Niabella yanshanensis: one gene and its partner. The protein of the gene in region 1 interacts with the protein of each later gene in a pairwise test. Links are inferred from orthologs where the notes say so. Each region holds a gene or a part of one and is shown on either strand. Other genes may lie near its edges. The genes, in order: U0035_RS00605 and U0035_RS06165.

What was found.
Region 2: the proteins of U0035_RS00605 (region 1) and U0035_RS06165 interact in binary tests that used the Escherichia coli proteins (3 or more experiments, as listed by UniProt). The link is inferred for Niabella yanshanensis from one-to-one orthologs.

What each region holds. Positions count from the first base shown.
Region 1 is NZ_CP139960.1:166,531-183,098, reverse strand. What follows is about bases 10,952-13,950. They hold U0035_RS00605 (Nramp family divalent metal transporter), read left to right. Parts: upstream 10,952-11,504; coding sequence 11,505-13,397; downstream 13,398-13,950. Other genes in these bases: U0035_RS00600 (Crp/Fnr family transcriptional regulator), read right to left, coding at 13,392-13,950; U0035_RS00610 (metal-dependent transcriptional regulator), read left to right, coding at 10,952-11,505. In the rest of the region: U0035_RS00650 (serine/threonine protein kinase), read right to left, coding at 1-396; U0035_RS00645 (fructosamine kinase family protein), read left to right, coding at 571-1,419; U0035_RS00640 (PH domain-containing protein), read left to right, coding at 1,544-1,957; U0035_RS00635 (tetratricopeptide repeat-containing sensor histidine kinase), read right to left, coding at 1,959-3,848; U0035_RS00630 (pyridoxal phosphate-dependent aminotransferase), read right to left, coding at 3,996-5,186; protein translocase subunit SecDF, read left to right, coding at 5,459-8,590; U0035_RS00620 (DUF6807 domain-containing protein), read left to right, coding at 8,722-9,750; U0035_RS00615 (hypothetical protein), read right to left, coding at 9,754-10,665; more of U0035_RS00610, read left to right, coding at 10,846-10,951; more of U0035_RS00600, read right to left, coding at 13,951-14,015; U0035_RS00595 (isocitrate dehydrogenase (NADP(+))), read left to right, coding at 14,169-15,401; U0035_RS00590 (GNAT family N-acetyltransferase), read left to right, coding at 15,472-15,966; U0035_RS00585 (TlpA family protein disulfide reductase), read right to left, coding at 15,973-16,568. UniProt on the Escherichia coli protein: H(+)-stimulated, divalent metal cation uptake system. Involved in manganese and iron uptake. Can also transport cadmium, cobalt, zinc and to a lesser extent nickel and copper. Involved in response to reactive oxygen.
Region 2 is NZ_CP139960.1:1,580,642-1,597,074, forward strand. The notes cover bases 7,908-10,771. They hold U0035_RS06165 (nucleotide exchange factor GrpE), read right to left. Parts: upstream 9,684-10,771; coding sequence 9,132-9,683; downstream 7,908-9,131. Other genes in these bases: dnaJ (molecular chaperone DnaJ), read right to left, coding at 7,908-9,051; U0035_RS06170 (hypothetical protein), read left to right, coding at 9,840-10,771. Also shown: U0035_RS06105 (aldehyde dehydrogenase family protein), read left to right, coding at 1-70; U0035_RS06110 (DUF779 domain-containing protein), read left to right, coding at 140-502; U0035_RS06115 (hypothetical protein), read right to left, coding at 508-909; DNA repair protein RecN, read left to right, coding at 981-2,657; U0035_RS06125 (hypothetical protein), read left to right, coding at 2,669-2,884; U0035_RS06130 (phosphatase PAP2 family protein), read left to right, coding at 3,019-3,738; U0035_RS06135 (enoyl-ACP reductase FabI), read left to right, coding at 3,881-4,699; U0035_RS06140 (pepsin/retropepsin-like aspartic protease family protein), read right to left, coding at 4,777-5,154; U0035_RS06145 (amidohydrolase family protein), read right to left, coding at 5,180-6,013; U0035_RS06150 (fumarylacetoacetate hydrolase family protein), read right to left, coding at 6,099-6,953; U0035_RS06155 (SDR family NAD(P)-dependent oxidoreductase), read right to left, coding at 6,975-7,739; more of dnaJ, read right to left, coding at 7,879-7,907; more of U0035_RS06170, read left to right, coding at 10,772-12,224; U0035_RS06175 (hypothetical protein), read left to right, coding at 12,325-14,658; U0035_RS06180 (Nif3-like dinuclear metal center hexameric protein), read left to right, coding at 14,685-15,779; U0035_RS06185 (zinc ribbon domain-containing protein), read left to right, coding at 15,830-16,433. UniProt on the Escherichia coli protein: Participates actively in the response to hyperosmotic and heat shock by preventing the aggregation of stress-denatured proteins, in association with DnaK and GrpE. It is the nucleotide exchange factor for DnaK and may function as a thermosensor.

The DNA of each region.
Region 1 (16,568 bases):
TATATCTCGGTGTACAATATGCTTTCTATGAGTATACTGCAACGCGTCAACCAAACTGTTCCACCATTGTACCAGCTGATCACCGCTGAACTGCTCGCCACCTTTCATACGGGCCGACAGGTCGTTGCCTTCAAGATACTCCATGATCATGCAGGGCCGCCCTTCTATCATTCCAAAATCCTGTATGTTGCGGATATTGGGGTGATTCAGATGCACCATTAGCCGGGCTTCATTCTGAAAACGCGCAACGAGGTCTGCTTCTTCGCAAAATTTTTTCAGTAAGATCTTAACAGCTGCCGGCTTCTGCAGGTAATTTTCGGCATACCACACTTCTGCCATGCCTCCATCGCCCAGTTTATATTTTAATACATATCCATTAATACTTGTACGTTCCATGCTATATGCCTTAATCCGATTATAAATATATCATCAATTTTGCTTTCAATCAGCTATTTTTAATACACATTGGTGCACATGGTAACCGTTAAAAGTAAAAGAAGGAGCCGCATTTTTTCATAAAAAAATCCAAAAACCGGTAAACAGCAGCCCCGTTCCGGTAAAACCAGGCAGATGGTCGCAAACAATATTCTAAATAAGCTTTCGATTACCCCAAAAAGCATCATACAACTAAATGGGGGCGACATCAATAAAGCCTATGCGGTCACAACAGCAACTCAAAGGTATTTTCTTAAGATAAACACTGCATTACTTTACCCCGCAATGTTTATAAGAGAAGCCAATGGTTTACATATATTGAAAAACCATAGTCAATTAAAAGTGCCGGAGGTTATTGAAACCGGAGTTCTGAATGATTATCAGTTTCTATTACTGGAGTGGATCGAAGAAGACAAAGCAACAATTCCCCTTCTCTATCAATTCGGCGAAAAAATTGCAGAAATGCACTTAAACAGTCAACCCGATTACGGCCTTAAGGATGACAATTATATCGGCAGTCTGCCCCAAATCAACACACTCACTTCAAACTGGCCGGAATTTTATGCTAATTGCCGCCTCTTGCCGTTAGTGAAGCTACTGCGTGACAAACACCTGCTGTCATCCGGGGATGTCGCCAAAGCCAATCAATTTTGCGCTTCCATTAAAAACATCTTCCCCGAAGAGAAGCCCGCCCTGCTCCATGGTGATCTCTGGAGTGGGAATTACTTGAGGACCGCCAGCGGCTCAATAGCTATTTTTGACCCAGCCGTATATTATGGACATCGCGAAATGGATATTGCTATGACGAAACTTTTTGGCGGCTTTCCGGATGAATTTTACATAGGCTATAACGATCGGTACCCTCTCGAAAAAGGATGGCACAACAGGCTTGCCTACGCTCAGCTATACCCTCTTTTGGCGCATGCAGTTCTATTTGAGCAACCTTATATCAACCGTGTCAGAACTATTCTGCATCGATTTTAACGTTTTGCCGGACCAGAAAGGCCATTTGAAACAGCTTCTAACTCCCACCCGGATTCAGATGATACTTTTCTGAGTACTTTACCTGTACTTTGATGTAACTTAGAAGGAAGTATTAATTCTGACTATGATGATTGTATATAAAACAAAAGCAAGCCTCCTGATTAAGCTATTATTCGTAACGGTTTTAATTGTTTTATTGATCATCGCCTTAGTTGAAAAAAGCATAGCATTGCTTGCCGTTACAGCCGGATTCGGAGCGTTTACGCTCTACATTTTTTTTACCACCCATTATATCATCTACGAAAACACGCTAACGATTAAAAGCGGATTTCTTTTCACAGCATCTGTAAATATCGAATCTATAAGAAAAGTGACCCGGATGAAGCGACATCTTTTAAGCGGCCCGGGATTTTCAGTAGACCGGCTAATGATAGAATATAGTGAGCATGGTTGCGTCATTATCGCACCCCGTTTACGCGAAGCCTTTGTGCAACATTTGAAAAGAATCAATCCGGATATTCTGTATACGGAGCAATAACTTATACCGCATGCAAAACGGTAAGTTCCCTGGCCCTCACCACCAGTATGATTTCAGTACCTTGTCCGGGGGCCGAATTAATCTGGATATCTGCATTAATTTGATTCGCCCTGGCTTTTAAATTTTTAAGCCCGTTTCGATTAGTAAGCTTCAGGGGATCAAACCCTTTTCCGTTGTCCTTTATGGTGAAACATAAATCACCCTGGTCAAAGGACGCTTTGATGGAAGCCTGGCTGCATTCTGAGTACTTGATCAGGTTATTAACAGACTCTTTAATAATCAGGAATATATTTCGCCTGGTTTCCATCGGTAGCGGAATCTCGGAAATGGTATCCGGAAAGTCGATTTCGAAAGCAATGTTTTTCGATTCAAATAACGGTATGGAAAATTCGCTGATGTGCATGCTCAGGTTACTGAACTTATCATTGGAGGGTTTAACCAGCCAGATGATGTCGTCCAGCGCCTCCAGGGTATCTTTGGCATTAGCTTCTATCTTAGACAACAGGTCATGGGAATTATTCCCGTTTTTACGCAATAGCTCGCTAAAAATATGAATGCTGCTTAGAGAAGATCCCATATCGTCGTGCAGATCTGAAGCGATCTGTGAACGGATCTCTAATTCCCTGTGCAGCGAGCGGTTTCGTTCAAGCAGCCGGTTCCTTAAATAATATAAAATACCCGACACCAGCAGCAATAAAAATAAAATAAGGCTACCCACCATGATAATATTCTTATTCCTGTCGTCCTTTTCAAGCAACGCTATTTTATTCTGATGATAGGCTACTTCACGGGCTCTTACAGACTGCGAACTTTTCACATTAGTAATACTATCAGAAAGCGCTTTATACAGGCTGCTATAGGTATAGGCCTGTTCCCAATTGTGTTCGGCCTCCGATGTTTTCATCAGCCCCCAGTAAGCTTCCTTGGCTTCTGTTACCGATCGTATCGCAGTTGAAATATGTAAAGCACTATCATACATCCTGCGGGCCATGGGAAGATCTCCGTCTTTCAAATGCGCAGCAGCTATATGATTGTAGCTGTTGGCAATAAAAATCCTGTCACCCAGTTGGATATTGATCGGTAATGCTTTTTTGTACAATGCCAGAGCTTTAGCTGAGTTGCCTTCCTCCAAAAGGATATTACCTAAACTATTATAGCAAATCGCAATTCCTTTCAAATCATTCCTTTTTTTGTTATACTCTAATGCCCGATCGTAGTATAGCTGTGCTGAATCCGCTATATTCAATTTCTCGTAACACTCTCCCATATTCTGGAGATTGATTGCAATTCCGCGTTCGTTACCGGCTTTAATAGCCAGGGGCATACACTGGGCAAAATAGTCAATAGCAGCTCTGTAATTTCCCTGGGCTAAATGAATATTGCCAATACTATTCAAAGCAATTGTTGCACTATAGGTATCGCCGGTTTTTTCGGACAATTTAAGTCCATTCATCAGGTATTCCAGGGCTGTACTATAATCGTCCATTCTCCTGTAGGCAACACCCAGGTTATTATACGCCTTGATTTCCTCATGGATATTTTCCTGTTTTTTCGAAAGTTCCAGGGCCTTGATGTGCAAGCCTATTGATTCTGTATACTCTGAAAGTTCTCTTTTAAAATATCCATATGAATTGAAGAGCAGGGGCTCCACTTCTCTGTAGTGTAATTGGTCCACTAACCTGAAAGCTTCTTCATACAATACTCCCCGCGATACATCACGCCCGTTTTTTTCTACATAACTTAAAATAGAATCCACCTTTGCCTTGTTATCAGGCATCAGCAAAATGGTATTTTTTTTATCCTGCGCGTAAGATAATGAGCAAAAAATAAACAGGAACACAGTTACAGTCACTGTATACAGAATACCGCTACGTTTAGTATGAAGGCTCATGGCTTAGTTTCAATTTAACGCAATCCTCTCAAGAATCAGTCATCCTTCGACTACAAATCTATTCAATATTTTTTACAATCGTTAGTGCAAAGCTGCATTAAATAAAAAGACTCCCGATGAGGGAGTCTTTTTAAGATATTACGATTTTTACTTTAGTTTAGATAATGCATCCTTAATCCGCACCCATCCTTTTTCGATATTAGGTAAACTATTGGCAAAAGAGAAGCGAACGCAATTAGGTTCTCCAAAAGCCGCCCCCATAACCGAAGATACGTGTGCTGTATTCAATATATACATACATAAATCGGCAGAATCCTTAATAAAAGTCTCGCCATCGGTCTTACCAAAATAAGAGCTCATATCCGGGAAAATATAAAATGCTCCATCCGGATCTGAACAGATAACCCCTGGGATTTCGTTTACGAGTTCCAGAACACGTTTTTTCCTCCTGGTGAATTCTTCCGCCATTTCCTGCGTAGGCTTCAGGTCTGTTGTTAAAGCAGCAACACCTGCTTTTTGCGCAATTGAGCAGGTTCCACTGGTGAACTGCCCCTGCAATTTCTCCATCCCTTTGGCAATAGCAACTGAAGAAGCTGTATAGCCTATACGCCATCCGGTCATTGCGAAACCTTTACTCAGGCCGTTTACGATTACCACCCGGTCTTTAATATCTTCAAATTGCGCAATGCTTTCATGATCGCCCACATAATTAATATATTCATAGATCTCGTCAGAGATAATGGTTACCTGCGGGTGCCTTTTAAAGACTTGTGCCAAAGCTGCCAGTTCTTCTTTATTGTATACTGCCCCCGAGGGATTACAGGGGGAAGAAAACAAGAAAGCTTTTGTATTGGGAGTGATCGCAGCCTCTACTTCTTCAGCAGTAGCTTTAAACCCTTTTTCAACACTGGTCCTGATCTCAACCACTTTACCGCGGGCAATCTTTACCAGCTCCGAATACGTTACCCAATAAGGAGTAGGAATAACAACTTCTTCATTTTCATCTACCAGAGCCAGCAGTACATTAGCGAGACTTTGTTTAGCTCCCGTGGAAACTACAATTTGCTCAGGTTTATAATCCAGGTTATTATCTCTCTTCAACTTAGTGCAAACGGCTTCGCGTAAGTCTAAAAAGCCCGGCACAGGTGTATAATGGCTCCAATTATCATTGATAGCCTGAATAGCGGCCTGTTTAATATGTTCGGGTGTATCAAAGTCAGGTTCACCAAGGCTAAGGTCAATTACATCAACACCTTTCGCCCTTAATTCGCGCCCCAATTTTGCCATTTTAAGCGTTTCCGGCTCTGCAAAGCGCTCTAAAAGAGATGATAATTGCATTTTTTAAAATATTTTTCTGTTAGAATAAAAAATCATGCAAATGTAATAGTTGATTGGTTTAAAAGTTTAAAAGTTTGAGGTTAATTTATAGAAAACCTCCTTTTACTATTTTTTTTCGAAGATAGTTATATCAACTTCATAACATATCAACTTTCAATTCACCTAACCCTTATCTTTGCAGCCTTTAAAAAAAAACCGGATAAGGTTTTTTGGTGCTTTACCGTGCCGAATAACTTTTACCAAACTAAGTGAATTATAAATATTAAACTCGTATGCAACTCAAAGGCCTGGTTCGTTTTTTTACGATTTTGCTTATCATTTATTCCCTGTATCAATTATCATTTACCTGGTTTGTAAGAAATCATGAAAAGAAGCTGGAAAAGCAAGCCCGCAGCTATGTTGACAGAACTCATCCCGCTGCTGCGGTAAAGTATCCGGCCAACAAAGATTCTCAGACCGTGTACCAGGAATGGCTGAATGAAGCTTATGAAGCGAGATTAGCTGAATTAAAAGACAGCACGAGCGACGTAACTGTTACTTATGGTATTACAGGCCCTATCAGCTACCAGAAAGCAAAAGGCGAAGAACTAAATCTGGGCCTGGATCTTCAGGGTGGAATGAACGTAACTATGGAAGTGGAAATGAGCGGCGTGTTATCTACATTGGCCAACAATTCCAAAGATCCCAACTTTACAAAGGCCCTGGCGAATGCAGATTTAAGGAAAGCCAATAGCGATGCCAACTTTGTAAGCCTGTTTGTAGAAGAATATAAAAAGCTGGTTCCCAACGGAAGACTGGCTGCGTTGTTTGCCAATTCCAGCAATACTGAATTAAAAGCTACTGATGACGATGGTAAGGTGATCGGCTACCTAAACAGACAAGCTAAAGCCGCATTTGACAATACTTCGAGACTGATTACTACCCGTATCGACAAGTTTGGTGTGGCGCAACCTAATATTAATCCCGATCCTGAAAAACAAATTATCTCTGTTGAGCTTCCGGGTGTTCAGGATAGACAGCGTGTAAAAAAGAACCTCCAGGCAAGTGCGAATTTGCAGTTCTGGGAAGTATACAATATCAGCGAAATATGGCCTAACGTTCAGAAAGCCGACGAATTGTTCTTCGCCGGTAATGGTGGAAAAGCAGTTAGCGACAGTACTGCCAGCGATACTACAGCAGTAGCGGCTGCTACTACAGATACCTCTGCAACAGCAACTACTGCAAAAGCCGATACGGGAAATCTTCAGGCTCAGTTAAAAGACCTGGCTAAAAAAGACGCTCCTAAAGCCAATACAGCAGCTAGCAACCAGGAAGCTGAAGCAAAAAAACATTTATATGGATGGATTGGCTTCTCAGTGGATCAGCAACAGGGAAGACTGATCGATAATGGTATGATTGGACAGGTATTAGCGAAAGACACCCTTGCGATACGCAGAATACTGGAATCGCCAACTGTTAAAAACCAGTTCCCTGCGGATCTGGTTTGGATGTTTGGAATACCTGAAAAGAAATCCCCTGCTGTAGGCTTATATGCAATTAAAACATTTGGCCGTCAAAAAGCCAAATTAGAAGGTGAGCAGGTAATTAATGCAGGTTACGACTTCGACCAAACGGGCAGAACCAATGTAAGCCTGGAAATGAGCAACACCGGCGCTAAATTATGGGCCGACTTAACGAGGGCTAATGTGGGTCGTGCTATCGCTATCGTTGTTGATGGTACCGTATATTCTGCTCCCAATGTAAACGAAGCTATCGAAGGTGGTCGCTCGAGCATTTCAGGAAGCTTTTCGCAGGAAGAAGCAAGCGATCTTGCCAATATCTTAAAAATTGGTAAGCTGCCGGCGCCTGCAAAAATTGTGAATGAAACAACCGTAGGACCAACGCTGGGTGCGGCTGCATTACAGGGCGGTATGTGGTCATTTATCATCTCTTTTATAGTGATCTTCACCCTGATGATCATTTACTACAATACCAGTGGCTGGGTAGCTAATATTGCGTTGATCTTAAACTTACTATTCACTATTGGTGTATTAGCTGGTTTGGGCGCCACTTTAACCGCTCCGGGTATTGCGGGTCTGGTGTTAACCATTGGTATGGCGGTTGATACCAACGTAATTATTTATGAAAGAATAAAAGAAGAGCTGAGAAAAGGGAAAGCCTACCTGCCTGCGATTAATGACGGTTATAACCGTTCGTTAGCCCCGGTATTGGATGGTCACGTTACCACTTTGCTTACTGCCTTTATATTGTATTACTTCGGGTTAGGGCCGGTTAAAGGTTTTGCTACTACGCAAATCCTGGGTCTGTTCCTGTCTCTGTTCTGCGGTATTTTAGTAAGCCGTTGGGTGAGTGACTGGTTTACCAATAAAAACAAACACCTGAACTACTTTAGTAAAATAAGCAACGCGATAGAGAAAAAATCTAAATTTAAATTTATCGAGTTCAGAAAAAGAGCTTATGTTATTTCAGTGATCATCCTGATATTAGGTGTTGCAACCATCTTTAATGGTTTCGATTATGGTGTTGAATTTGATGGTGGACGTAGCTATAAAATCGACTTTGGTTCAAAAGCAAATGTAGAAGCCATCAGGGATGATCTGAAAGCTACTTTTGATGATGAGAACCCGATCATCAAAACGGTGGGTGATGGAAGCAGCCTGGATATTACTACATCTTACCTGATCAGGGAGCCAAAAACTGAAATGGCAGATTCGATCGTAGAACACAAACTTTTTGAAGGTTTGAAGAAGCATTTACCTGCAAATACTACCTACAACCAGTTTGAGTCATTCCATAAGAAAGAAAGCAAGAAAGTATTGCCTACCATATCTGATGACCTGAAGAAGGGTGCCTTAAAAGCTACCTTGTTCGCAATGATCGCCATCTTCCTGTATATCTTTATTCGTTTCCGCGACTGGAGGTTTTCACTGGGTACTATATTTGCGCTGATACACGATACCCTGGTTACATTGATCGTGTTCTCTTTCGCAAGAGAAATCGTTCCATTCCCACTTGAAATTGACCAGCACTTTATTGCTGCGATATTGACGGTTATTGGTTTCTCCATGAACGATACGGTGGTAATCTTTGACAGGATTCGTGAAGACATGAAGCTGCATCCTACCCTGGATCAGAAAACCCTGGTTAATAAAGCGATCAACGAAACATTAAGCCGTACCATCATGACCACCTTAACGGTATTCTTAACCATCCTGATCCTGTTCATCTTCGGCGGTGAAGTAACACGCGGCTTTGCATTTGCGATGCTGATTGGTGTGGTTACCGGTATTTACTCAACCGTATTTGTTGCGGCACCGGTACTGGTAGATCTGAAAGGTGGTATCCGTAAGGATAAACCCAAAAATGATACATCAGCGGCAAAAGCCGAAACAGCTAATAGCTAATATATCTTCTTATTCAATGAAGCCGGGTATCAAAATACCCGGCTTTTTTTATGTTCCGGCATACCCAATTTGCTGATCAGGCCATAAAGGGTTATCTTGAAAGCTTCAAAAACAGAATTCAAATCATTGCCATGAAACATACGATCACAGCGATTTACCTTTTGCTCTGCACTTCCCTGCTTGATGCCCAGAATGGTTTTAATATTATCTCGAAACCCGGCGAGAAGCGTGCTGACATTATTTACAACGGTCAATTAATAACTTCTTACTGCTATTATGATTCTATTGCCAAACCTTTTCTTTACCCTGTAAATACAGTCGACGGTGTCACGGTAACCAGGGGTTACCCTATTGCTCCGCGAACAGGTGAAAGAACCGATCATCCGCATCATGTGGGCATCTGGTTAAATTATGAATCGGTAAATGGTATTGATTTCTGGAACAACTCTACTGCAATCGCAGCCGATAAGAAGAACCTTTATGGTACGATCAGGCATGAAAAAGTAGAAAAAACCAAAAAATCTATCAACAACGCACAACTTATAGCTACCGCCAACTGGTTCAATAACCAGGGCGCTCATTTCCTGAAAGAAAGAACGATTTACGATTTTAAGGTTCAAAACAATGTTGTGATCATCGACAGGACAACCACCCTTACCGCTTTAGGTGAGCCCGTTGTTTTTAAAGATGTAAAAGATGGTTTTATTGCCATACGTGTAGCGAGAGAACTGGAAATGCCCTCTAAAGAGCCAGGTGTTTTTGTTGACGCACATGGCAACAAAACAAAAGTAGACCCTTCGTCAGGTGCGAATATCTCGGGCATGTATTATAACAGCCATGGTGTAAAAGGCGACAGTGTCTGGAGTAGTAAAGCGCCCTGGGCTATGTTGAAGGGTACTAAGGATAATAAAGATATTACAATTGCCATTTTTGATCATCCCCGCAACACGGGGTATCCTACGTACTGGCATGCACGCGGCTACGGTTTGTTTGCTGCTAATCCGCTGGGTAGAAAAGTTTTTAGCAACGGGAAAGAAACGCTTAATTACACCCTCCAACCACATGGGTCGGTAACTTTCAAATACCGCATTTCCATAGCATCAAAAGACATGCCCGCATCAGACGTAGAGGCCTTATCCAAAGATTTTCAAAGGCAATAAGTTCTATTTTTTAGAAGCTTTCTTTTTAGGGTATTTTCCGTTGAAAGTGCAATCCAACGCACCCATGCGCGATCCGCATCCCTCCAGCTCCTTCAGTGTTACACCGTTTTTATCAAACTCAAACTGCAGGGCACAGGGATCTCCCGGCTTTTTATAAATGATTGTATTGTCTGAGGTAATATTGGCTTCTCCCTTCAGTTCACCACTGCACTGCGAGTTCTTTTCTTCCAGGTGGATATAGAACTGAACACGTCCGGGCTTTATATTATCTCGGATGGAAATGATATTGCGGCTGCCTACCCCATAATCCCCCGCATATTTATAATTGCGGCTAAGCGTGTCAATAGGGTTGATTACCTCAGCATCATCGCCCAGGGCATCGGTCATTATCAACATAAATTTCCTGGCGGCGCTGTTCAACACATATATATCATCGCCACTAATCTCAACGCCGTTAGGCAGCTTTTTGATAGTTTTTTTATTAATGTTGAATAGCTTGTCAATAGTAACCAGCGTAGAAATACCTTTTTCCTTCTGGCTCTTCATCACCTGCATAGCAGCTATAAACTCATTTTTGTTATTGTATGCCGAAATAAACATCGCTTTATTTTTAGCAGTAGCGGCCTTCGACATCAGGTACACGATACCCTCTTTCTCACTAAATTTTCCTATTGCGTACAAATTGGGTTTATCAGCACCAAAAGTGGCGCTTAATATACTATCAGGCGTAAACTCATTAAAAATATCGGCACTAATCAGCAAACTATCGTCTGTTTTGGCATATAAAGCGGTGTCGGCATAGATAAAAGGTAATTGAGCCTCGGGGAAGAAATCCACAAAATCCTGTAAATTCACATCGTCTTCCCCCGCCATTTTCTTTTTCTTATTGCCGCAGGAAACAATCATTATGGTCATTACAGTAAAAAAACAGAGCCTGTATAGCATATGGTTAAATATTATTAACTACAAATAAACAATACTTCACCAACACTACCATTGTTTTTTTGAAATTGCCCCCGTGGTATATACGGCCTATGCAGAAATTTTCATAATATCGAAAATTATTTTTAGGTTTGTCTAAATTATTATTTAGGCATGATCCGATTTACAATCTCGGAAGAGAATTATCTGAAGACTATTTATCATTTGCAAAACGCATCGGGTATTGTTGCTACCAACGACCTTGCCACCTCCCTTCATACAGCTCCCGCTTCCATTACGGACATGCTCAAAAAGCTCAGTAAAAAAGGGCTGGTCAGCTATAAAGCCTACTATGGCTGTACCCTTACAGAATCGGGCGAGGCAGAGGCTGTGAGCATTGTAAGAAGACACCGTTTATGGGAATATTTTCTTTCTCAAAAACTGGGTTTCAGCTGGGAAGAGGTGCATGAGGTGGCCGAGGAACTGGAACATATCAGCAATGAAAAACTCATTGACAAGCTGGATGCATTTTTGGGTTTTCCAAGAACAGATCCCCATGGAGATCCTATTCCGGATGCCAAAGGAAAGATCATTCAAGCCAGGCAAGTGTCTTTGGCGACCCTTTCTGAAAAAAAAGTAGCCATTGTAACACAGATCGGGAACCAGTCGCCGGAGGTACTCGAGATGCTGGATGAGAAAAATATTTCTATAGGAAGCCGGATACAGGTAATAAAAAAATATGCATTCGACGAGTCTATGGAAGTAAGAACAGATAATAAACACCAATCTTATTTAACAAAAGAGTTATCCCAAAACATCTTTATTAAAAACTAATGGCAAAGCATCACTCAGAAATTTCATTAAGCGAGGTTCATAATTCGGTAGATACCACAGCCCCGAATAAATCGAGGTGGAGACGGATCCTGGCTTTTTTCGGCCCGGCCTACCTGGTCAGCGTGGGCTATATGGATCCCGGTAACTGGGCTACAGACCTGGCGGGGGGAAGCCAGTTTGGTTATTCGCTTTTATGGGTGCTGGTGATGAGCAATATAATGGCGTTGTTGCTGCAGAGCCTTTCTGCAAGATTAGGAATCGTACGCAACCGCGACCTGGCGCAGGCCAACCGCGAAACCTATCCAAAAAAGGTCAATTTCGCATTATATATCCTGGCAGAGATAGCCATCGCCGCCACAGACCTGGCGGAAATACTGGGTATGGCTATTGGCTTACAGCTATTAACGGGCATGCCCCTTATCTATGGAGTAATGATCACTGCACTCGATACATTTTTGCTGATCATGCTGCAACGCCTGGGCATGCGTAAGCTGGAGGCATTTATCATTGGCCTGATTTTCATAATAGCCATGTCTTTTCTTATACAAATTGTGGTGGCGAAACCCGATGCCAGCGAAGTGGTTTCCGGGTTGGTACCTCATATTGAAAATGATACGGCCTTATACATTGCTATCGGAATTATTGGCGCTACCGTAATGCCTCATAACCTCTACCTTCATTCGGCCCTGGTGCAAACCCGTAAATTCAACCGGGATGATGCCAGCATTAAAAAAGCATTGAAGCTGAATTTCATTGACAGCGCTGTAGCCCTGAATATGGCGCTGCTTGTAAATGCGGCCATACTCATATTAGCGGCCGCAGTGTTCTATAAAACCGGCCGGTCTGATGTTGGAGAGATCAAACAGGCTTACGAACTCTTACCGCAACATCTGGGCAGCAGTTTTGCTGCCAAGCTTTTTGCGGTGGCGCTTATTGCTGCAGGACAAAGCAGCACTATTACCGGCACACTGGCCGGGCAAATTGTGATGGAGGGCTACCTGAGGCTAAGGATCAACCCTATTGTACGCCGTTTGATCACCCGTTTGATAGCTATTGTACCAGCCGCACTGGTTATATTGATCAATGGCGAAGAAGATGTAGACAGCCTGCTTATATTCAGCCAGGTTGTATTAAGCATGCAGTTGGGATTTGCCATTATACCGCTGATCCACTTTGTAAGTGATAAAAAAACGATGGGTAAGTTTGTGATCAAACCCTGGGTTAAGGTATCCGCCTGGCTCATTACTGTTGTATTGGTCTACCTGAATGCACGTTTAATAGTGGAGCAGGCTATGGACTTTTTCAATACACCCGGCAACCTGATCTCGAAGGCTTTAATTATTTTGGGAGCCATCGGTTTTGTCATTCTTTTATTGTATACTACTATTTACCCGTTGCAAAAAAAGAAGTCTGCCCAAAAGATTACCATACACGATACACCCAAAAACCTTGAATTATCGCCGGTACAGCGTTATGGTAAAATAGCTATTACGCTCGATTTTGGTGAACTGGATGAAAAAGTGATTAATCATGCTTTGGCCCAGGGAACGCCCGACAGCACTTACCTGTTAATACATATAACGGAAAGTGTAGCCGCCGGAGCCAATTTTGGAGAGAGCGTTGATGACGAAACCCTGTCTGATCAGCAATATCTTAACGCCTATGTACAACAATTGAAAGCTAAAGGATACCAGGCTGAAGGAAAGCTGGGCTTTGGAAATACGGTCGACAGTATTGCCCGGATCATTAATGAATCGGATGTAGAGCTATTAGTAATAGGCGCTCACGGACACAGAGGAATAAAGGACCTGATTTACGGTGAAACCATCAACCAGTTGAGGCACCTGATAAAAGCGCCCGTATTAATTGTACCCGCTAAAACAGAATTATAAAGCCGGACGTTTTAGCCGCAAAAGATGTTTAAACCTGGAGAAGGTCTCCGGCTTGATATTTAAATAGGAAGCGAGGTATTTCTGTGGCACACGTTGTAATATTTCGTGGTGATTTTCTACAAAATTTAAAAACCGGTCGCGGGGCGATTGCATGATCAGGCTGGTTTGCCATTTATCTTTCAGTACCATGGTATGAACGGTTACCAGCCGTCCTAATCTTTCGAAGCTATGGCTGGAAGCAAATAAACGCTCCATATCTTCAAAAGTTAATGAAATAACAACACTGGGCTCAAGAGCTTCTACAAAATACTCTGAGGGCGTACGGGTGTAGAAAGACTCCTGAGCAGATATAAGGTGGCCTTCTCTTGATATCTGCACAATATGCTCCTCCTCTCCCGTTTTATAGTATTTTCTTATCAGTCCCTTGCTGATAAAATTCATATAATTTTCTACTTCACCCGCTTTGGAAATAACCTGTTTTTTGGCAAATTCCCTGGTGCTAACAATAGGAAGTAATTCCTTTTTTACTTCGGTGTCGGTAAGCGGTACAAACTGTCGTAAAAATTTTACGAAGTCAGCTGCAATTTTTTCATTAACGGGCATACTCAAAGGTAACATAATTGATGTTTTATCAGGTAATATTCTACGATGGTTAATCAGCAAATTTGTTGTTAACATTCTTATAGCGTTGTAAAGTTAAAACTCTATTGTCTATTGATGTATTTATCTGTAGATTTGCCGGAATCACAAATTCTTAAACGATATATATATATGGCTGAAAAAATCAAAGTGGCTAATCCCGTTGTGGAACTTGATGGCGATGAAATGACACGCATCATATGGAAATTCATTAAAGACAAATTAATCCTTCCTTATGTTGATCTGGATATTAAATATTTTGATCTGGGTGTTGAGTACAGGGACGAAACAAATGACCAGGTAACTATAGATGCTGCTAATGCCATTAAAGAACATGGTGTGGGTATCAAATGTGCTACTATTACACCAGATGAAGCACGTGTTACAGAGTTTAACCTGAAACAAATGTGGAAAAGCCCTAACGGAACCATCCGGAACATTTTAGATGGAACGGTTTTCCGTGAGCCAATCGTTATTAAAAATATTCCCCGCCTGGTTACCAACTGGACCGCGCCAATTATTGTAGGCCGTCATGCATTTGGCGATCAATATCGTGCTACAGATACCGTAATTAAAGGTAAAGGTAAATTAACCATGACTTTTGTACCGGAAGATGGTGGTGAAGCACAAACTTTTGAAGTATATAACTTTAAAGGAGATGGTGTGGCAATGACCATGTACAATACGGACGAAAGCATTTATGGTTTTGCGCGCAGCTGCTTCAATGTGGCATTAAACAAAAAATGGCCTTTATATCTTTCTACAAAAAATACCATTCTAAAAAAATACGACGGTCGCTTTAAAGACATTTTTGAAGAAGTGTACCAAAATGAATTTAAAGCTCAGTTTACTGAAGCCGGAATCGTTTATGAGCATCGCCTGATCGATGACATGGTTGCCAGCGCTTTAAAGTGGAACGGTAACTTTGTATGGGCTTGTAAAAACTACGATGGTGATGTACAAAGTGACACGGTAGCACAAGGATTCGGTTCTTTAGGTTTGATGACTTCTGTACTGGTTACACCCGATGGTAAAACTATGGAAGCTGAAGCTGCGCATGGTACCGTTACACGTCACTACCGCGAGCACCAAAAAGGTAACCCAACCAGCACCAACCCTATTGCGAGTATTTTTGCATGGACAAGAGGTTTGGCTTTCCGCGGTAAATTAGATAATAACCAGCCTTTGATCGATTTTGCCAATGCACTGGAAGCTGTTTGTATTGAAACAGTAGAAGAAGGTAAAATGACCAAAGACCTTGCTGTTTGCGTTCATGGTAACAAAGTAAGCCATGGTGAGCATTATTTGTATACTGAAGAGTTTTTGGAAGCAATTGACGAAAACCTGAAAAAGAAATTAGCTTAATTTCTATAGTACTCCTCAAAAAAATGCATCAATGAAAATTGGTGCATTTTTACTTTAATACCATTAATAAATGGACACATCCATCAGAAAAGCTTTAAAAGCAGAACTTCCCATTATACGTCGACTGGCCCTTGATATCTGGCCGGCCACCTATTCGTCTATTTTATCCCAGGAACAGCTGGCTTATATGCTGGAGCTGTTTTATAGCGATCCTGTGCTTGAAAAAGATTTCGATAAACCAGGATATTCTTTTTTTCTCCTGGAACAGGAAGGAAAGGATACCGGGTTTGCAGGCCTCGAATTAAAAGAGGACCAAACAGCGCACCTCCACAAAATATACCTGTCGCCTGACCACCAGGGCAAAGGGCTAGGAAAAAAGATGATTCAATTCATAATTGATTTTGCAAAAAATGCCGGCGCCCATAGCCTCACGCTTCATGTAAACCGCTACAATAAGGCGCTGCAGTTTTACCAGGCCGTAGGCTTTGAAATTATCAAAGAGCTGGATACTGAAATTGGTAACGGTTATTTGATGAATGATTATGTGATGAAGAAAGACCTCTGATATATATTAGTGAGTGGATGAGTGTTGAACTACCGTGTTAAATGTGTTGATTTCAAGCATAAATTCATGTGGTTCCGATTTGCTATTCAATACCTCTCCTTTTTTATTAATAATAGCATACCTGGGGATACCATAAATGCCAAAAAGTTCTCTCAGGTACCGGTAGTCGTCGCTGCTCAGGTAAACTGTATTTGCCAATTGTTGCTTTCGAACAAATGATTGATAGACCCTTTTAGAGGACTCGTCCTCGGAAGTAATAAACAAAAAAACAAAATCTTTACTGTCTTTGTATTTGTCCCTTGTTGCACGCATTTGCTGAATGTCCCAAACAGAGGACCCGCATGTAGTAGCCCAAAAATCCACGAAAATCATTTTACCGGCGTACGGTGCGATCAGCTTTTTAAAGAGAGCTCCCGCATAAGACCCAGGCAGTGGTATACCCCTTCCTTCTTTTTTTCGTAGTGCATCCTCGATAATTATATCGGCCTGTTGCGTATAAAATGAATTATAAAGACCGCGCTTTACCGTTTCGAAATAAGTAATTAAGCTGTCATTACCCACGGACCGTAAATCAGGATCAAATGCTGCAATAAGCCGGTGTA
Region 2 (16,433 bases), 1.4 Mb from region 1 along the record:
GCTCAATCACTACCGCCAAACCAAAAACATGTTGATATCTTACGCTAAGCAGAAGTTAGGTTTCTTTTAAAACGTTTAGAGGTTCGCAGGCCGTGCTGCCCTGTGCAGTGCGGCCATTTTTTCGTTTAAATGTACGACTATGATCGCAAGAGTTTTAATCACACCGGAAGCTGAAGCAGTAGTAGAAAAACTGAGGGCGCAACATGGGCCGTTGATTTTTCATCAGAGTGGTGGCTGCTGCGATGGCAGTCAGCCGATGTGTTTTGCTTCAGATGATTTCAAATTAGGTAATATCGATATTTGTTTGGGCGAAGTCGCCGGTTGTAAATTTTATATGGCTGCTGATCAATTCGAATACTGGAAACATACCCAGCTGGTATTGGACATTACCCAAGGTCGTGGCAGCAGCTTTTCGCTGGAAATACCGCTGGGCCTGCGCTTCCTGATTCGTTCAAGAATTTTTACAGAAGCAGAATTGGAAGAACTGGCCCAACAGGAATAAGGAGCCTAGGCCTCCCTTACCCCTAAAAACAATACTGGTTTTAAGAAACCCATCATATCCCAAAACCAGCGATTGCTGTCATGAGCACTATCCCCGCAATCAATATGACAGGCATTTAGAGAAAACTTTCTGAATATCTTTAGATCTGCCACCTTTCTTAGCTGCAATAAAACTCTATAGGCATAAGCATGCCCCAGCACTTCAATAATCAGGGAGTTAATCGGTACTTTTAGTGATACTCCAAAATGCTGTTCATGCAAGTCCAGCACTTGCCGGCAAAGTTTTTCTACATTCCCGAAACTGGCTTTCATCGCCTCCATCAATTCAAAATTGCAGACCAGGTGAACTGAATATTGCTTCAGATTCACCTTTATACAATAACCACTAATATCAACCCGGGTATCCAATAACAAATAATTAAGACGACTAAAATACGGCATCTTGTTTGGGAAATGTGCTTATCCATTAAATTTGCCCCGTGCTGCAACATTTATCTATACAGAATTACGCTATTATCGATATGCTGGAAATTGATTTTTCCCGCGGGATGAATATTATAACCGGTGAAACAGGTGCCGGAAAATCGATCATTATCGGAGCTTTAAATCTCATACTGGGCGAACGTGCCGATATTTCTTCTTTAGTAAACAAAGAAAAAAAGTGTGTGATCGAGGGGCATTTCCAGGCGGAAGGCAATGAGCTGGTAAAACATTTTTTGGCTGAAAATGACCTGGACGACCCAACCCAGCTTGTAGTAAGACGTGAAATAGCACCCAATGGCAAGAGCAGGGCGTTCATCAATGACACTCCCGTTAATCTTTCTCAATTACAAAGCCTAAGTGAGTTACTGGTGGATTTGCACCAGCAATTTGACACCTTATCCATTGGTGACAATAACTTCCAGGTAAATGTGGTAGATGCACTGGCGGATACGCATGAAGTGCTGACCGATTATAAGAAATCCTTCCGGCTTTGGAAACAAACAGAAAAAGACCTGGCGCTCCTGCAACAGCAACAACTCCAGTTTGAAAAAGAAAGCGATTATAACCGCTTTCAGTATGATGAACTGGCGGCCCTGAATTTGAAAGAAAATGAGCTGGAAACTATTGAAGCCGAACTCAAAATACTTTCCAATGCAGAGGGTATTAAAAATACACTGAACCGGGTTTGTGGCGAGCTGACTGAAGGTGAACAACCTATTACGCAACAGCTGAAAAGTCTTTCCAATTTATTGAATAGTTATACCGGCTTTCATAAAGATCTGCCGGAGATCAATAAGCGGCTTCAAAGCGCCCAGATCGAACTGAGCGATATTGCGGATGAACTTGAACGCCTGAATGATCATATCAACTACGACGGGGAAAAGATCGAAGAATTGAATGAACGCATGTCAGCTGGTTATAAGTTGCAAAAAAAACACGGCGTTCAGTCTACCAATGAATTATTAACAATTCAAAAAGAACTGGAAGAAAAACTGGACGCCGTTCTTAACATCGCTGGAAATATAGCATCGCTGGAAGCCCAGGTGGCTAATCATCAGAAAAAAGTACTGGCATTGGGTGAAAAAATATCGCAGGCCCGTAAAAAACAGGTACCTGCTTTCGAGAAAAGTGTGAATCAGTCGCTGGTGCAGGTAGGCATGCCTAATGCCCGGTTACAGGTTTCTGTATTGCCACAGGTTCCTGCTAATAATGGCGTTGACGCTATTGAATTTTTATTTGACGCCAACCTGCCTACCGGACAGGCAGGTAAAAGCGGGCAGTTTAAGCCGGTTAACAAAGTAGCCAGTGGCGGGGAATTAAGCAGGCTGATGCTTTGTGTAAAAAGCCTGGTGGCCGAAAAAATGGATCTGCCTACGTTGATATTCGATGAAATAGATAGCGGCATTTCGGGCGAGGCCGCCAAACAGGTGGGCATTATCATGAAAACCCTGGCGGCCAACAGGCAGGTAATTTGCATTACGCACCAGCCGCAGATTGCCGGAAAAGCAGACGCCCATTTCTTTGTTTACAAGGAGCTGTCTGGCGAAAAGGTAAAAACCAATATCAGGCAGCTAGGTACCGACGAGCGCATTACAGCAATTGCCCGTATGTTAAGTGGAGAAAAGCCAACGGCGGCGGCGCTGGAAAACGCAAGGGAGATGGTTCAAAATTAAAATATTCGCCAATGGCAGGACTAAAGCTTACGCTGATTTTATGCGTTATACCGATCATGTTGATCGGCGGCATTTACACCTACCGTTTTTTAAACAATAAACTCACCTCCAGTTCAAGTACTTTTGGCCTGATCTTTTATGCCCTCGCCTTGTTTTGCGCTATAGCGGCTATATATGGCGGAGGTTTAACAGTAATAGCCTTGCTTTACGATTATCTTTCGATATAATCTACCTCTAAATAACAAACGTGATTCGCTCAACACGGTTCCTATTCAGCTGTTCTCTCTTCATACTCCTTTACGGGAGCTCGTCTATACATGCTCAAACCTTACCACAAGACAGTTTAATTCAACAATCTATAGTGAAAGACAGCCTTCCACCGGCTCGTCACCAACTGGAGAGGTTAAATAAAGATTTTATTGTAACCGGTATAAAAGACGGGGCAGCTATTGCTGCAAGCCCTTTGCGCTGGCAGAAAAAAGACTGGATAAAATTCTCTGCTTTAGCGGGCAGTGCCGGTGGACTGATGCTTCTGGATAAAGAGATTAAAAGTGTGCTCCAGCATAATCAAAATAACTTTACCACCAGCATGGCCCGGGGAGTAGAACCTGTGGGCAACATATATGGGCTGTTTGTCTTTCCTGCCATTTACGTTACAGGTCTGGCCATAAAAAATCCTCATGTTGAAAGTATAGGATTACGGGGTAGCAAGGCTATGGCCATTTCATCTATTATCTGTTTTGCCGGTAAAAATCTGATCCGGAGACAAAGGCCCGATGCCTCAACAACGCCTTTTAACTATGCGCCACCGTTTTCTAAAGTCAAATACAACTCTTTTCCGTCGGCACATTCAAGCATAGCTTTTACACTGGCTACGGCATTGGCCATGGAGTTCCCTGATAAAAAATGGGTTGCGCCGGTGGCCTATTCCATTGCTTCCCTAACCGCTTTATCCCGTGTGTACGATAACCGGCATTGGGCCAGCGATATTATAGTGGGTGCGGCTTTGGGGCATTTTGTAACCAAAGCGGTGTATAACAGGGGACAAAAAAAACACCGGCCAGCCAAAACATTCATGTAATCCCGTTAATCTTCAGGTCTGGTTTATTGCGCGCTACTACTATTGAGTTTCTTATTCTCTTTTATTCAAGCTTACAGAACCCATCTATATATTACTTACAAATCAAAAATCATTCTTACATTTACCCTCTAATTTTTATCTAATGGCTTATAATCTTTTAAAAGGAAAGAAGGGAATTATATTTGGTGCGCTGGACGAAAAATCCATTGCCTGGAAAACAGCCCAAAAATGCTACGCTGAAGGAGCAGAAATCGTATTAACGAATGCGCCGGTAGCGCTTCGCATGGGTGCTATTAATCAACTGGCTGCTGAATGTGGCAATGCGCCTGTTATTGGTGCCGATGTTACCAGTTTGGATGATCTAAAAAACCTGATCGAAAAATCGATGGAACATTTTGGCGGAAAGATCGATTTTATTCTTCACTCTGTAGGCATGGGCCTTAACGTACGTAAAGGCAAACATTATACAGAGATGAATTATGAATGGAATCAGAAAACCTTCGACATTTCTTCTATGAGCCTGCATAAAGTATTGAGAACAGCCTGGGAACTGGATGCCTTAAGCGAGCATGCCAGTGTAATTGCATTGACTTATATAGCTGCACAGCGTGTATTTCCTGATTATAATGAGATGGCGGATGCCAAAGCCCTGCTGGAAAGCGTAACCAGGATGTTTGGTTATTACTATGGAGAAAAAAATAAGGTACGGGTGAATACCATTTCCCAATCTCCTACTCCAACTACCGCAGGAAGTGGTGTTAAAGGTTTCGACAGCTTTATTAACTACGCTGAAAAAATGAGCCCTTTAGGCAATGCTCCTGCTGAGGCATGCGCAGACTATATTGCGGTAATGTTCAGCGACCTGACTAAATATGTTACGATGCAAAACCTTTTCCACGACGGAGGTTTCAGCTTTACCGGTGTAACACCTAAGGTACTGGAAGCAATGGGTGGTGAATAGGCTTAATTTATTCCGAAAATATAATAAGGCCGCGATTCAAAACCGCGGCCTTATTTATGTCATCGAAAAACCATAATTCAGATCAACTGTAGTTTTGCAACTTTAGGGTCAACTTCCACTATATCATCCTCAAAGTTGAGTTTGATACGCCATTTCTGAAGCGTAGCGGCACCAATGATAGCTTCTTCACCAAGGTTGGGTACTACCAGGAACTCATCTGACAACAGTACACCATTGATATAAAAATCGAGTCTAACCGCATATTTAACCTCTATAAAAAGCCCTTCACTGGCTGTGGCCAGTTTCCTCACGCGCCCGAGCGGCTCTAATACTGCAATATCTTCAATATTATCCGGATTAACACAGGAAAGATTAGCGCCGCTGTCAAACAAAGTATATAAATGCTTTTCGCCTTTGGAGCCTGCATAAAGGAATGGAAGTTTTAAAATAGACATAGGTTTGTTTCTCCAAAGTTATGACTTATAAATTGTAAAACTTTGTAGCATTTCCTCCATAAAAAGCGGCTTTTTCACTTTCCGTAAAAGAAGCAAAATAGGCATCTACAATCCCTTTCATCTTTTTATAAGATCCGGCTACCAGGCAAACCGGCCAGTCGCTTCCATACATAATGCGCTTAGCGCCAAAAGCCTCCACCACCGTATCCAGGTAAGGTGTAAAGTCTTGTGGTTTCCATCTTGTCCAGTCAGCCTCCGTAACCATACCACTGATCTTACAATATACATTAGGCAGTTCGGCTACTGCCTGTATATCTTGCTGCCAGCCATCTACCGTACCTGCTTTTACATACGGCTTTGCAATATGATCGATTACAAACCGCTGATCAGGAAAAGCTGCTGCCAGCTTGCGGGCGTACTTTAGCTGGTCGGGGAATATCAAAATATCGTAAGTATAATCGTATTTGTGTAAGAGACTGATACCATTCATAAACCTCTTCTTCAGCATCAGGGCCCTGTCCTTTTCCCCCTGCAATACATGACGGAAGCCTTTCAGTTTCTTATAATAGCAGTAATGGGCGAGCTTGTCTTCTATATTTTTTGCCTGCAGATCTACCCATCCTACTACACCTTTCACAAAGTTGTTTTGTATAGCATTAGCAAGCTGAAAAAGATTCTCTACTTCAGACTGATCACTTTGCACTACCACACATCCATCCAAACCATTTTCCACCAATACCGGCTTCAGATCTTTGGGTAAAAAGTCCCTTTGTATCTTTTTCATCGATTCATCGATCCAGCTATCCCTTACCGGATCAAATATCCAGAAATGCTGATGTGCATCTATTCTTAAAGCCATAACTATTGTTTAAACGACCAAAAATAACAGAGGACCGTCAACTAAATCACAGTCAACCGTCCTCTGTCATCTTTACTTCATAATATTATTTACTCCACGCTACGCAGGTCTGGCTGGATGTTCCGAGGCCATCAATACCTAATTCAATTACGTCACCAGGTTTCAAATAGATCGAAGGATTAAAACCCATGCCCACGCCAGCCGGAGTTCCGGTAGATATTACATCTCCTGGTAACAGAGTCATAAACTGACTTACGTAGGAAATAATATGTGGCAATTTAAAAATGAAATTGGCCGTAGTCCCGTCCTGCATGGTTTGTCCGTTTACTTTTAGCCAAAGGCGCAGGTTATCCGGATCCGCGATCTCGTCTTTGGTAGCCAGAAACGGGCCTAAAGGTGCAAAGGTATCGCAGCCCTTACCCTTATCCCAGGTACCACCCCGCTCTAACTGGAACGCGCGCTCGCTCACGTCATTGTGCAACACATAACCAGCAACGTAGTCCATTGCATCAGCCTCTTCCACATAACTGGCTTTCTTGCCAATTACTACGGCCAGTTCTACTTCCCAGTCTGTTTTTAAAGAATCCCGAGGTATTATAATATTGTCATTCGGACCTGATAACGAAGTGGATGATTTCATAAAGATAACCGGCTCCGTAGGTACAGTAGCACCCGTTTCTTTTGCATGATCGGCATAGTTTAAACCGATGCACAATATCTTGGAAGGACGTGCTACAGGGCTGTCCAAACGCTCCTCCTCACTGATCGTTACCAGGCTACTTTTATTATCCTGTATATATTGGGCCAGGCGTGCCAAACCATCGGTTTCAAAAAATTGTTCATTATAATCCTCTCCAAAACCTGAGGTATCATATTTCACATCATCTATAATAACACCGGTGTTAATACTGCCCGGTTGGCCATAACGTATTAGTTTCATTTTGTAATTTAAAATTTATTATTAATTATTCAGCTTGATAAACCCTCCATCAATAGGATAATCGCTACCCGTAATAAAAGATGCTTCATCGCTGCACAGGTACAAAATAAGGGCGGCAATTTCCTCAGGCTTTGCCATACGGCCGATGGGCTGGGTTTGAGAAAGCTTCTCAAACATTTCGGCTTCTTTACCCGGGTAATTTTTTGCCAGGAAGCCATCTACAAATGGTGTATGCACCCGCGCCGGAGAGATACAGTTACAACGGATATTATCTTTTACATAGTCTTTCGCTGCAGATAAAGTCATAGCCAATACAGCTCCCTTGCTCATGCTATAAGCAAACCGGTCCGGAATACCCACGCTGGATGCTATAGATGCCAGGTTCACAATAACCCCTCCGCCGTTTTCCTTCATCAACGGAATTGAGGCGTATAAACTATTATACACACCCTTTACGTTTACCGCAAATACCCGGTCAAAATCCTCAGCGGCGGTTGTTTCAACTTTACCAATATGAGAAACGCCCGCACTGTTTACGAGAATATCAAAAGCCCCTACCGAAGCATAAGCCGTCAACACTTCTTCCTGGCTGGCCACATTTACCGGTAATGCTGTGGCTTTCCCCCCGGCGGATTCAATTTCGTGAACGGTTGCCGCTGCGGCCTCTTTATTGAGATCAGCCACAAAAACATGCGCACCAGCTCTGCCAAACACAAGACATACTGCTTTACCGATACCGCTGCCACCGCCTGTAACGATGGCCTTTTTATTGTCTAACTTAAACATTTAATGATTTTTAAAATGGGCATCAATATACTACTTAATTGATTATCGTCTATTGATTTCGGTCCAATCGCATTCGCTATCCCAAATCAAAATGGGCCCGCACAAAGTACGGACCCATTTTGATAAAAAGATGGAAATATTAACTAAACAAATCTTTTATTTTATCGAAAAAGCCTTTTTCTGTCTTTTCCGGTTGAGGTTTTAAATTAGGAGAGTCTGAAAGTCCTTCTAAAGCCGCCTTTTCTTCGTCGCTGAGGTTTTGAGGCGTCCAGACACTAACATGTATTAACTGGTCACCTTTTTCATAGTTTGAATGTACATTGGGAAAACCTTTGCCTTTTAACCGGAAAATCTTACCACTTTGTGTACCCGGGGGTATTTTTATCTTAGCCCTGCCGTCAATTGTCGGCACTTCGGCATTCGTGCCAAACACCGCATCTGTAAACGACACATACAATTCATAAACCACGTTTAGCCCTTCCCGTTGCAATTCTGTATGTGTTTCCTCTTCAATTAAAACAATAAGATCTCCGGCAGCGCCACCGCGCTCGCCCGCATTTCCTTTTCCGCCAATACTTAATTGCATGCCTGCCTGCACGCCTGGTGGCACATCAATGGTGATCGTTTCCTCACCGTAGACCCTTCCGGCCCCTTTACAATTAGAGCATTTGGATGTTATGGTAGTTCCTTCTCCGTTACAATCAGGACAGGTGGTAACGGTTTGCATCTGCCCCAGGAAAGTATTCTGCACTTTCCTCACCTGGCCACTACCCTGGCAGGTACGGCAGGTTTGAACGCTTCCTTTATCTTTAGCGCCATCACCGCCACAGGTAGTACAGGAAGTGTATTTTTTTACTTTAATGTTTTTAGTAACCCCTTTCGCTATTTCTTCATAATTCAGCTTCAATTTCACACGGAGATTACTTCCCCGTATACCACGCGCCCTGGCGCCACCGCCCCTGGCCCGTCCCCCGCCGCCAAAGAAGCTTCCAAAAATATCATCACCGAACACATCTCCAAACTGGCTGAATATATCTTCCATATTCATACCGCCGCCACCGCCAAAACCGCCACCACGACCAGCTCCACTTAAGCCAGCATGCCCAAACCGATCATACTGCGCCTTCTTTTCTGAATCGCTTAGCACCTCGTAAGCTTCGGCCGCTTCTTTAAACTTTTCTTCTGCGGCTTTATCTCCCGGATTCCTGTCGGGGTGAAATTGCATCGCTACCTTACGATAAGCCTTTTTGATCTCCTCCGCAGTTGCTGTTTTGGACACGCCTAATATCTCGTAAAAATCTCTTTTTGACATCTAGTATTTTTTGAAAACATTCAATTTGAAAACCTGAAAAATCATAGGCGGCAATCAATTCGTCCCTTCAAACTTTCAAATTATTTACCTACCACTACTTTGGCATGACGAATAATCTTATCATTCAGGTAATACCCTTTACTTATTTCATCCACTATCTTCCCCTGCAAATCCTCGGTAGGCGCGGGAATTTCTGTAATAGCTTCATGTAATTCCGGGTCAAAAGCAACACCTTTTGCCTCCATTGCCTTTAATCCCTTTGATTGTAAAATATTTTTCAGCTTGTTAAAAATCAGGCTCACCCCCTGCTTCAAATGCGCATCACTGGACTCTTCTACCTCTTTCGATGCACGATCTACATCATCTAACACATCTAATAAATCTGTAATAATATCTTTTCCCGCAGTTTGAAATAACTCTATACGTTCTTTTGCGGTTCTTTTCCGGAAGTTGTCAAACTCAGCAGCAAGGCGCAAATACTTGTCCTTACTCTCATTTAATTCAGCCTCTAAAGCGTTCAACTGGGTTTCTTCAATGGGGTCGTTCAGGTGCTCTGTACCACTTACATTTTCGTCAGCATTAATGTTTAAACCATCCTGCTCTGTAAAATTATCATTGTTTTGATTCATCATATTCTAATTTGTTGGCAAAACTAAGCATGACAATAATATTGCCAATGAAAAAAAGTAGACAAAATGTCGGTCATTCCATAAAAAACAGGCGTTAAAAATAAACTTCCTGCATTTTTTATAGTCATTTACTTTATTTTCATGTACTTATTTATCTGTATGAAAAAAATCCTGCTTTCTCTACTGCTTTTGGCAACCACCTGTTCGCTAACCTCCGCTCAAACCCTTGAAAATAAGCTGGCTGCATGGACAAAAACCAATCCCGTAGAAAAATTGTATCTACACCTGGACCGGGAGAGTTACTTCGCCGGGCAAACCATTTGGTTAAAAGGCTATTTTATGACCGGGCTTATACCATCCGGACAAAGCTCTTCCTTGTACGTAGAACTAATCAACAGCGATAACGATATTGTATTAAGAAACATTTTTCCAGTTTATTATGGAACAACAATCGGAGGACAAATAGATATTCCCGAAAGCCTGGTGGCAGGTACCTATCAGATAAGAGCTTATTCCTCCATAATGCTCAACCAGCCCGGATTTGTGTTTCACAAACGGGTTTCCATATGGGGAAAAGAAGACAAAAAGAAAAACAACGATGAACCAAAGGGTAAATCTCAGCTACTCTTCTTCCCTGAAGGCGGTAACATGGTTAAAGGATTATTGAATATTGTTGCCTTCAAAGCCATCGACAAATATGGAATGCCATTATCGGTGGAAGGAGAAATCAAAAGCGAAACCGGCGAATTAGTAACCAGCTTTAAAAGCCAGCATGACGGCATGGGTAGCTTTCCTATTATTCCACTGCCGGCAGGCAGCTATTTTGCCACATTGAAAGGTTCTGAAGAGAAGTATCCGCTACCACCATCTACTGATAACGGAATCTCATTCAGTGTCAGAAATACAGCAAAAGGCAAGCAGTTCCGTATTCAATATAATAGCACTGACGAAGCGTTTAAACCCGCCTATTTGGTGGGACAAATGGAAAACCAGGTGCTCTTTAAACACCCGATTGGCGGAGACAAAAAAGAGATAACAGGAGTTATTCCTACCGCGGATTTCTACTCAGGTATTTTACACTTAACTGTATTCAATAAAGACGAAATGCCCCTTGCCGAACGCCTTACTTTTATTAATAATAAAGATTACGTACTACCCGCAACGCTCAAAATCGACACTTTAAATATTGAAGCAAGAAAAAGAAACAGGTTCTCAATTGCACTTACGGACACTATTATCGGTAACTTTTCAGTATCGGTAACCGATGCAGACAGTGAAACAGAGCCCTTCCGATCACAAACCATTTATTCCTGGTTTTTGCTTAACAGCGACTTGCGCGGATATATCCATAATCCGGCTTACTATTTTAGCAGCAATGCTGATTCTACACATGCTGCCTTAGACCTGGTAATGATGACCCATGGCTGGACCCGGTTCAAATGGACAGATGTGGCCCAGAATAAATTGGCGCCGGCTAAATATAAGGACGCCGGATACATTAGCTTAAGTGGCCAGATTGTATTAGAAGGTACCAAAAAACCTTTGGCCAACAGGGACGTTATCATGATGCGCTCAGCTGTTGATACAACCGTTGCGAAACGGGGCACCACTACATTACTACAAACGGATTCAATGGGCCGTTTCAAACTGGATTCTTTGTTCTTTACGGAAAAAAATAAAATACTTTTTTCTGAAGTAAGGGGTAATAAGAGCAAGTTTATCAGGGTAAAGCTGGATGCCGATTCGCTAAACAGGAGATTTGGAATTGAGCCGGTACTCATGCCCCAGGACAGCAGCGCCATTATTAAAAACAACGCTATTGTAAACGCTTATGATGACTATGTAAAAGCCCAGGGGCTGTTACTGGAGAATGTAGTTGTAAAGGTTAGACAAAAATCAGAGGTGGAGAAGCTGGACGAGCAATATGCCAGTGGTTTGTTCTCAGGTGGAATTAACAGCCGAACCATTGACCTGAGAAATGAAGTTTTTGGGGGCGATATCTTCCAATACCTGCAGGGACGGGTTGCAGGTCTTACCGTTAGTGGTACTCCGGGCAATTATGTATTAAATTACCGCGGTGGTGGATTGGGGGGAGGGAATGTGGCTTTATTCCTGGATGAGATGCCGACTGATGCCACGATGATTGAAGGTATACCTGTTGCAGAACTGGCATTTATTAAGCTTATGCCTAACACTGTTGCAACGGCCGGTGGTGGCACAGCGCTCGCTATCTACCGCAAGAAAGGCGCTGACCTCAGGGCAGCAATGGAATCGCCCACAGATATCGTAAATTATAATGGGTACACCGTTATGAAAGAATTTTATAATCCTGATTATGACAAGCAACCTGATAATAGCAAAGCGGATAAAAGGATGACACTGAACTGGAATCCGGCTATTTTTTTAGCGGAAGTCAATCCAACCATTCCGGTTATATTTTACAATAATGACCAAACCAGGCGTTTTAAAATAGTTGCCGAAGGCGTTACCAACGACGGCCGTATGCTGATGATTGAGAAGATCATTGAGCCAGGTGCTAACTAACTGCTGAGACATGTTTGTGCAAAGGCGCTGTTAAATGCATCCTATAATAGTGAAGGGTAAAACACACTTCGCCATTTTTTTTGTAACTTAACAATGCCCGATGAAGATTTATAAACAAATATTATCCGTTTTCTTCTTATTATCATTCCATGTTGCGCCGGCCCAGGAAAAAATACTGGAAGGCTGGCATCAGTCTACCCCTATTGAAAAGGTATACCTGCACATGGATAGAAAAGATTATTTCGCAGGACAAACCAGCTGGTTTAAAGGGTATTTTATTTCAGACTTCAAACCTTCTGCCCGTAATTCAACGCTTTTTGTTGAGCTGATCAACCGGGCTGGTGCAGTGATCAGCCAAAAAGTACTCCCGGTATTTAATGGCATTACTTACGGGCAGATTGATATACCCGATACATTGTCAACGGGAACCTACCAGGTAAGGGCCTATACTCCTTTAATGTTGAATCAGGAGAAAGTATTCCTCTACAATACTCCCATTCGTGTACATGGAAGAAACAACAAGCCTGAAGTTCCGTCAAAGAATACTCATGCACTGGCATTCTTTCCCGAGGGTGGCACTTTACTGGCCGGCGTGGAAAACAAGGTTGCTTTCAAAGCCACATCGGGCGAAGGTCTGCCGGAAAATATTACTGCCAGTATCGTAGATAATACGGGAGCAACCGTTACGCAGATTGAAAGTCTTCACGACGGCATGGGCGTGTTTAAGCTTAAACCAGCCGACGGCACAACCTACCAGGCCGTATGGAATGGAAAAGCATATCCGCTACCTGTTGCTTCAGGCAAGGGCATTGCCATACAGGTAGAAAACACGAGTAGCACTGTTAACTATTCTTATACTTCTTCCGGCGATGAAAGCTTTACACCTTCTTATATAATCGGGCAAATGCAGCACGAGGTGATGTTTAAACTACCAGTAAACAACAACCAGCCAGGCACTATTAACACATCGGCTCTTCATTCAGGTATTTTACAAATCACTTTTTTCAATAAAGACGGTATGCCATTAGCCGAACGTCTGGTCTTTGTTGATAATAAAGAGTATATTGTTAATGCTGTTCTTAATCCACAACAGATCAATACCAAAGTCCGGGGTAAAAATCATTATAGTATTGATTTTAACGAACCGGTAAATGGCAATTTCTCTGTGTCGGTAACAGACGATGACTACAACGAACCTGGTCTCCGTAAAGAAAATATCATTTCCTCCCTTTTATTAACCAGCGATATTCCGGGCTACGTACATCATCCAGCTTTTTATTTCAGCAGCGCTCCCCAGGCTAAAGAGGCATTGGACCTGGTGATGCTTACCAATGGCTGGCGACGCTTTAACTGGAAGGAACTCATCGGCAGCAAACCGCCCACTCCGGGCTACACAGACCCAGGGTATATATCTTTATCGGGCCAGGTAAATGTGCGCGGCTCTAAAAAGAATTTTGCGGATAGAGACCTGCTGGTTTGGGTGGCCACTTCTGATTCGGGGCGTGCACTTGAGTTGGTTAAGACGGATGCAGAGGGACGATTTAAAATGGACTCCGTTGTATTTTTTGATAAGGCTAAAATCCTTTTTAGCGATGTGATGGGCAATAAAAGTAAGTTCCTGACAGTAAAGTTGGATACAGATTCGCTATACAGGACTTTTAATTTGCCCGCTTTACAGATGCCTCCTGCCATTAACACAGGCACCTCTTTATTAAATAATATGCAAGGAGCGTATAGCTCTTATGCAAGAGGTGGTGGCGTGCTGCTGGATAACGTAAATATAGAAGGAAGAAGACTCACACTGGAGGAGTTGGAGAAAAAGTATGTGAGCGGACTTTTCTCAGGAAACATAAATGCGCGAACGATTAATCTAACCGGGCAGTTCGTACCTCAGATCAATATATTTGAATGGCTGATTGGCCGTGTACCCAGCCTGGTGGTACAAAGAAATAGCCAGTTTTTTGATGGGTACCAGCTTTATTTGCGCCAGCAACCCGTACAGCTTTTCCTGGATGAAATGCAGATGCAGGATGCCAGCCTGATCTCTACTATTCCGCCGAATCAAATTGCGCTGATTAAGATCTATCCCCAGTTTATAGGAGCCCGGGGTAATGGAGCAGCCATCGCCATTTACACCAAGCGTGGTGAGGATTTAAATGAAGAAATGGAAGCCTCGGGAGACATCGTGGACTATGATGGTTACAGCATCATTAAAGAATTCTACAGCCCTGACTATTCCACCCCTCCGGATGTGGATTACCGGGACAACCGGCTTACCCTGGCCTGGCAACCTGAGGTAACAGTATCCTCCGATAAGAATGCGTCCATTCCCGTTCAATTTTACAATACCGATCGTACTAAAAAGTTTAAAGTGGTTGCAGAAGGCGTAACAAAAGAAGGCAAGCTTTTATGGGTAGAACAAACAGTTGAATAGTCCTTAAATATTTATTTTTGCTGGCTATGACAATTAAACAGATCATTTCTTATTTAGAATCAGTAGCACCTCTCACCTTGCAGGAAAGTTATGATAATGCAGGCCTGATTACCGGCGATGCCAACCGGGAATGCACCGGGGCCCTGTGCTGTCTTGACGCTGTTGAAGCTGTAGTAGATGAAGCGATCGAAAAAGGATGCAATCTGATAATAGCGCATCACCCCATTATTTTTAGTGGCCTCAAGAAAATAACAGGTAAAAACTATGTTGAACGTACCATTCTCAAAGCCATAAAAAACGACATTTCGATTTATGCAATTCATACTAACCTGGATAATGTATTGACCGGGGTAAACGGAAAAATTGCGGAAAAACTGGGCCTGAAAAACCTTTCCATCCTTGCACCCAAGGGAGGTCAGCTCAGCAAGCTATTCTTTTATGTACCTGCTTCTCACGCCGGTAATACTATGAATGCCTTATTTGAAGCGGGTGCCGGTTATATCGGTAATTACAGCGAATGTAGTTTCCGTGTTAACGGGATTGGCACTTTCAAGCCTAATGAAGCGGCCAACCCTTTCAGTGGCGAACCAGGTAAAAGGCATGAGGATGAAGAGGTGAAAATAGAAGTACTTTTCCCATCCTGGCTGGAAAGCCATATCCTATCGGCCCTCAAAGCCAACCACCCCTACGAGGAAGTGGCTTACGAGGTGATCGGCCTTAACAACAGGCACCAGGATATCGGTTCCGGCATCACCGGTGAATGGGAAATACCCTTAACAGAAACGGAGCTTTTACAAAAACTAAAGCAAATTTTTAAGATTCCCGTAATCAGGCACACCGCATTTACGGGTAAAACTATCAAAAAGGTAAGTATTTGCGGTGGTTCAGGCATTTTCCTCCTGAAAAACGCAATCAATTATGGATCAGACGCTTATATAACCGGAGACATTAAATACCACGAATTTTTTGATGCGGACGGACACTTGCTGCTGGCAGACATTGGCCACTACGAAAGCGAGCAGTTTACGACAGATTTGCTGGCGAATCTTTTAGAGCAAAAATTCCCTAACTTTGCCGTCCTTAAAACAGGAGTAAATACAAATCCTGTACAATACTTTTAAAGTCTTAATTTGAAGGGTTAGGATTTTAGAAGAATTAATATTTTAAACATATGGCACAATTAAAAGAATTTTCCATTGAAGAAAAATTAGGTTCATTGATCAATTTGCAGAAAATAGACAGCAAGTTGGATGAAATTAAAATTTTAAAAGGCGAGCTACCTATGGAAGTAGCTGACCTCGAAGACGAGCTTCAGGGATTGCGTGCAAGACAAACCAGAATAGAAGAAGAAATTAATGGTGTAACTGAATTTATTGAAGAACGTAAAAATGCCATTAAAGAAAGTGAAACGCTGATCAAAAAATATGAAAAAGATAGCGAGAATGTAAAGAATAACCGTGAGTTTGAGGCTATTAACAAAGAAACTGAAATGCAACAGCTTGAAATTAAGCTGGCCGAAAAGCATATTAAAGATGCAAACGAAGAAATTGCAGATAAAGTAATTCTTTTAGACAAGGCTAAAAAGAATATTGCAACTAAAGAGGGCTCTTTGGAGTTGAAGAAATCAGAATTGGAAAAGATCATTTCTGCCAACGAAAAAGAAGAGAAAGAATTTGCAAAATTATCAGAAGAAGCCAAAAAAGAAGTTGAACCACGTTTATTAACGAGTTACGAAAAAATCCGCGGTAACTTCCGTAACGGTTTAGCCGTTGTAC